Spartinivicinus poritis: one gene and its partner. The protein of the gene in region 2 interacts with the protein of the main gene of each other region in a pairwise test. Links are inferred from orthologs where the notes say so. Each region holds a gene or a part of one and is shown on either strand. Other genes may lie near its edges.

Region 1 (3,210 bases), on a different replicon or contig from region 2:
ATTGACATGGGCTGTATATTGTACAGCAAGTCGCTGCTCTCGATCTGAAGCTCCCGCAAAACGGTCTGGATGAGTCACTTTTTGGAGCTGTCGGTAGCGGCTGGCTAAATCGGTAAGATCAATATCAAACTGAACAGGAAGGTCAAATAGCTCAAAAAAGCTGGCAGTTAAATCTAAAGCGTTGATTGTCATGGGCTACTTTCAAAAGTCAGATTACACATTAAAGCTTTCGCCGCAGCCACACTCACTGGCGACATTTGGGTTATTAAACTTAAACCCTTCATTCAAGCCTTCTTTAACGAAGTCAAGTTCAGTGCCATCAATATACAATAGGCTTTTGGGGTCAACGACAACCTTCACCCCCCGACTTTCAAATACCTGATCTTCTGCTGCCAGCTCATCAACAAACTCAAGAACATAGGCAAGCCCTGAACAGCCGGTAGTTTTTACACCAACCCGGATGCCAACACCTTTCGCACGACTGTTTAAATAACGGGCCACGTGTTTAGCTGCCGACTCCGTGAGGGTAATTGCCATAATTTCAACACCTTTGTTTTGTCACTATGCTGCTAACAATTAATAAAAAACCTACAATTGTTTTCGAGTCTTATGCTGTAGTTAAAAAGTATCAACAGCTAATTTTCACTTTTAGTCAAAACCAGCGCTTCCATAGAGATCCCCTCTTTCTAAAGCCCTGGCTTTTTTAATTAATTGCTATTGATCTGTACTTAACTTTAACTGCTACGCTTGTTGCGATAGTCCGTGACTGCAGCCTTGATCGCATCTTCTGCTAATACAGAGCAGTGAATTTTCACTGGTGGTAACTCTAACTCTTCAGCAATACTGGTGTTTTTAATTTGCTCTGCCTCATCAATCGTTCTACCTTTCATCCACTCAGTCACAAGCGAGCTTGAGGCAATCGCTGAGCCACAACCATAGGTTTTAAACTTGGCGTCTTCAATGACACCTTCATCATTTACCTTGATTTGCAAGCGCATCACATCACCGCATGCAGGAGCACCCACCATCCCCGTACCAACAGAAGGATCTTCTGCATCCAGTTTGCCCACATTGCGTGGGTTTTCATAATGATCTATCACTTTATCACTGTAAGCCATTTTGAACTCCTCACCCTTAATATCTGAATGCTACTAGTGCGCAACCCACTCAACTTTTGAAATATCCACGCCGTCTTTATACATGTCCCACAACGGTGAAAGCTCTCTTAACTTAGACACGGCTTTTCGTACTTGCTGCGCGGCATAATCAACTTCTTCTTCAGTTGTAAAACGTCCAAGTGTGAAGCGAAGTGAGCTATGAGCCAGCTCATCGTTAACACCTAAAGCCCTTAACACATAAGAAGGCTCTAAACTGGCTGACGTACAGGCTGAACCTGAAGAAACAGCTAAGTCTTTAAGTGACATTATGAGAGATTCACCTTCAACAAAGTTGAAGCTAACATTCAAGTTCCCAGGCAAGCGCTGGGTATAGCTGCCATTAACATAGACCTCTTCCATATCTTTAAAGTGGTCCCAAAAGCGATTACGTAACGCTAGTAAACGTTCCTGCTCTGCAGCCAACTCTTCTTTTGCGATACGGAAGGCTTCGCCCATCCCAACAATTTGGTGAGTTGCCAGTGTACCTGAGCGCATTCCACGCTCATGACCACCACCATGAATTTGAGCTTCTATTCTTACCCGTGGCTTACGTCGAACAAAAAGGGCTCCAATACCCTTAGGGCCATAAACTTTATGAGCAGAGAATGACATTAGATCTACTTTCAAAGTGGCCAGATCAATATCGATTTTCCCTGCACTTTGGGCAGCATCGACATGAAAAATGATTTTTTTCTCACGAGTAATTTCACCAATTGCAGCAATATCAGTGATCACGCCAATTTCATTATTAGCATGCATTAAGGACACTAAAATAGTGTCTTCACGAATGGTATCTGCAACGACTTGCGGGGTAATAATTCCTTCGGGATTAGGCTCTAGATAAGTAACTTCAAAGCCTTCGCGTTCCAATTGACGACAGGTATCAAGTACTGCTTTGTGCTCAATTTTAGAAGTGATTATGTGCTTACCTTTTTTCTGATAAAAATGGGCAGCACCTTTAATAGCCAAATTATCAGACTCAGTAGCCCCAGAAGTCCAAACAATTTCACGCGGATCACAGTTTACCAAGTCGGCCACCTGACGCCTGGCATTCTCAACCCCTTCCTCTGCTTTCCAACCAAAGGCATGAGACCTTGAGGCAGGATTGCCGAAATGTGTCGTTAGATATTCCGACATCTTTTCAGCCACTCTTGGGTCAACCGGAGTGGTAGAAGAATAGTCCAGGTATAACGGTAGTTTCATTGATTACTATCTCCAGCGCTTACTACGCTCCAGGCTTAATCTCAACTCTATCAAGCAACTACAGTTGCTTTCATTTAGTAAACGGTTCTAACTAGCAGCGAGTCAGGTCAAGGTTGAGGCATCAATTCGCTCAACTAACTTTTGCTCACTTTGCTTTTGGTTGTTGACCCGCTCTTCTTGGCGAGTTGCAACATCACGTACTTCTCGCTGGGCCACTAAATCAGCCAAGCTAATTCCACTTAAAAATGTATGTATCTGCTTACTTAAATCACACCACAAATGGTGGGTTAAACAGGTATCACCTTGCTGGCAGCCGGTTTTGCCATGACAGCGGGTCGCATCCACCGACTCATTAACTGCATCAATTACTTGTGCTACATGAATTTCTTGGGAGGAGCGACTCAACCGATAGCCACCACCAGGGCCTCGAATACTGGTAACTAGCTCATTACGTCTCAACTTAGCAAACAGTTGCTCCAAGTAAGACAAAGAAATTCCTTGGCGTTCTGATATATCTGCAAGCGCAACTGGCCCTTTATCAGCATGTAGGGCAAGGTCTAACATTGCTGTAACTGCATAACGGCCTTTGGTAGTTAAGCGCATGTCGATTACTCTGTGTGTCGATTGCTGTTATCGCTTACAATTTTAAGAAGCTATGGTATATAATCGCAGCTCTCTTCAGCTTTAAGAACTTTAAAATTTTTCTTCACTTAAACTTCAAAAAGTTATTAGCAAACTCTAGTTAAAGATTATGCTAAAACCAACCAAATTGATCAAGTATTTATCCCAGTATTTTAGTCAAGTATTTTTCAAGGACACCTTAGTCAACTCAATCAGCCACCAAACAACC
Region 2 (3,051 bases):
GGTGCCTGAACCACTTCTTGAAAGGTTTGCTTCACGAAGGTTTCGTAATGACCAACTAAGTCGCTGTCTACCACCCGTTCAATAATGACTTTAATCATGGGTTATTATCTTTGCTGTTTTTTTAGACTATCACAAAACCTCTGTGCTCATGCCTGTTGCAATAGCCTACTTTTGTCGTGTGGATAAATGATATGTGCTGACAATAGCACTTACCGCCAGTGTAGTATTTCATTATGAAAAATGCTTGAAGAATTATTATCAAAGACAGTCAAGAGTTGGTAATCAGTTGGAGGCTGTGCTAATTGTATATATAGATAAGGTATTTTTGTAGTTATTTGAGTTAGTGTTAATGCCGCAGTATTCGCAGTCTATTCATATTGCCTCTTCCTCTTTAGAACCTTTATACCCTTGGACATACGCCAAACTTCACTGGCAACACTGGATACCTGACTCAAAAGAAGCCAATATTCCTGGGATACGGGCTAGTTGGGCAAATGTGCAGCTTGATCAGCAAAACTTGACGGCTTATGCTGACATTTGTGGGGTTAACCTGGTTACTGATGTTGCGTTTTTAGGGGATAGAGGATGGTATAGCCATGAAATTCCTCCTTTATATTGGTTGTCACTAACAGCTCCTATTCAAATGCAATTGTTACAAGGTGATAACTTACCTTTATCTTTATTGACTACCCGGCTAGCGTGGATTCGCGTATTAGCGAAGCAATATCTACATAAACAAACAGCGATTGATTTTAAGTTTTTTTTAACAGCAGTAGAGCCATCTGCGCTAGGTTGTCAGGTGACTTTATTGATAAATGCCATGATTCAACAGGAAATTATTTGGCAAGCTGAAGTAGGGTTTGTAAGCCTAGGGCGACAAAAACTGACTGAAGCGTTTCGTCAGCAGCAGTGCCATCTAAATGCACAGTTGTTGAAAGTTGGCTACTGGTATGTACCTGTGGATATGGGAAGGCAGTTTGCACGTATTTCAGGTGATTACCATCCCCTCTATGTATCTTCACTACTGGCACGGATGATGGGTTATCGACGGGATGTTGTACAGGAGCTATGGTTATTGGCTGCAGCCATTGCCCATTTTCCCTTACCGCCTCAACCTTTTTTGCTGGAAGCTCAATTTGGTGGGCCAGTTTACAATGGTAGTAAAGTTGATTTGTTTGGTCTGCAAAACCCTAAAGGCTATAGCCTACAGCTAACAACGCCTTGCCAACAGGTGCCGGTTGTCAGTGCAAAGGTTGTATCCTATTAGCGCCTGACTATTTCTCGTGTTCCTTAACTAAATTATTGTTACACTATGAGTCTACATTATTGACGTTGAAGACAGAGAGATTATGGCTATTAAAGCAGACTTTCAACTGGACACTTCTGGGCTGTGTTGTCCTGAACCAGTGATGTTACTGCATAATAAAATTCGGGATATTAATGCGGGTGATGTACTGGAAGTCGTGGCAACAGACCCTTCAACTACACGCGACATTCCAAAATTCTGTGCGTTCTTAAATCATGATTTAGTGGCCCAGGATGAGCGGGAACAAAAATATTATTATTATATTAAAAAAGGCTAAATACACTTTATCTTGCCTTTTTTAATCGCTGGGGAATAACGCTTTTTTTGATGATATTAAAAATTTAATACGCTTACGTATCTACCAATAATGAAAAGGCAGCCATGGCTTCTGGGTCATTGGATTTAATTTTGTTGGCAATGCGATGATGAAAAAAGTACTTAAATCCTGGATGATTTTGCGCTGCAAACAGGCAAGGGTCACCTGGTAAAACGGGCGTTGATTCTACTTTATTATCATCAATTAACATCGCGTGAATGCGACCGTTATGTAACAAACGCCAACTGACGACTTCTACCAGAGAAAAACTGGCAAAATTATTGTAGGTAATAATGGCATGGGTGCCAATATTATCTGGAATTTCATGCACGACATCGTCAGCCTTTTCGAATGAGGCTTCGTAGTATTCAGCAGAGCTTTCCAATTCAACAATTTTATGCAGAGGTGCTTCAAAAAATATTTCGTCAATCCCAGCATCATAATAACCCTCCCAATGGCCGTTAAGGGGGTCATTTAATTCATCACAACTGACAATGTCATTAAGCCAGGGAACCATGGCTACTACTTCGCCATTTGCCCGTAATGCCCAGCAGAGAATTTTCATGCTGAACAGCTTATTAGGATTGGAGTCATTGCTGTAAAGCATTTCGAGACCATCTAATTCAGGTGCAAGGCGAATGACTTTTCGGGAATCCTGATTGGCGACAGGTTGGCGGGTGAAGATATCAATGACATTTTCGCTGGGCTTTTTGGCTTGGAAGGTACGCATAAAAGACCTCATCCTGCTGCAAAGAGTGACTGACTGGCCTAATACTGCTTCCCTGCAGGTTAGCTACAATCTCACTCTGGCTTGCTACTACAGTTTCAGTATAGTTAGTGACTGACTGCCCTAGCAAATCACAGCGAGTTGCGCCACTAGTACTGTAAGCAAAGACAATACCAGTCGACTTGTGGCTAAATGCAAGCCTATCTTCTAATAGTAATAATTACGTTACAGTTTGGATCATTAAAAAGCAATCAAAGTTTCAATCACTTAGCTGAGGCATCAATCGGCATTGCTGTAATAATTGTTCCCAGGCTCTGGCATGGCGTTTTGTTGCTTGCTTAAACAAAATAAGTTGTAACGCAGGTTGATTTGGCTGTCCTATCAGCTCGCGTTTAAATCGCAGCCAAATTGGATGGGCTGATTGGGTCGAAAGCTGTTGCAATAATCGTTGCATGGCTTGTTGCCACTCAACTTGTAACTGGTTTAGGTGAGCCAGGTAAGGCTGAACCTCTCCAATGTAAAATTTTCTGAAAACAGTATTTAAAATTCTTGCTTTGGGTGTTGGCTTGTTTTGAGGGCAAAGTGGTCGTGTTTTTTGCCGTTGTTCCAGCCAGTGGCTGATGGTGGTTAAGTTAACAATAGCCAGCTGAGTAGCTTGACTGAGCTCTCCCAGGTAGCGACGCTGATATAGTTGTTGAAAGT

Evidence for each region.
Region 1: the proteins of tusA (region 2) and ORQ98_RS00900 interact in binary tests that used the Escherichia coli proteins (3 or more experiments, as listed by UniProt). The link is inferred for Spartinivicinus poritis from one-to-one orthologs.

The regions. Positions count from the first base shown.
Region 1 is NZ_JAPMOU010000001.1:200,627-203,836, forward strand. What follows is about bases 257-3,137. They hold ORQ98_RS00900 (IscS subfamily cysteine desulfurase), read right to left. Parts: upstream 2,361-3,137; coding sequence 1,152-2,360; downstream 257-1,151. Other genes in these bases: iscA (iron-sulfur cluster assembly protein IscA), read right to left, coding at 257-537; iscU (Fe-S cluster assembly scaffold IscU), read right to left, coding at 735-1,118; iscR (Fe-S cluster assembly transcriptional regulator IscR), read right to left, coding at 2,463-2,963. Also shown: Fe-S protein assembly co-chaperone HscB, read right to left, coding at 1-192; more of iscA, read right to left, coding at 214-256. UniProt on the Escherichia coli protein: Master enzyme that delivers sulfur to a number of partners involved in Fe-S cluster assembly, tRNA modification or cofactor biosynthesis. Catalyzes the removal of elemental sulfur from cysteine to produce alanine.
Region 2 is NZ_JAPMOU010000026.1:30,617-33,667, reverse strand. What follows is about bases 245-2,966. They hold tusA (sulfurtransferase TusA), read left to right. Parts: upstream 245-1,349; coding sequence 1,350-1,583; downstream 1,584-2,966. Other genes in these bases: ORQ98_RS18305 (DUF3080 family protein), read right to left, coding at 2,609-2,966; ORQ98_RS18310 (hypothetical protein), read right to left, coding at 1,657-2,352; ORQ98_RS18320 (hotdog family protein), read left to right, coding at 350-1,267. Also shown: ORQ98_RS18325 (antibiotic biosynthesis monooxygenase family protein), read right to left, coding at 1-98; more of ORQ98_RS18305, read right to left, coding at 2,967-3,051. UniProt on the Escherichia coli protein: Sulfur carrier protein involved in sulfur trafficking in the cell. Part of a sulfur-relay system required for 2-thiolation during synthesis of 2-thiouridine of the modified wobble base 5-methylaminomethyl-2-thiouridine (mnm(5)s(2)U) in tRNA.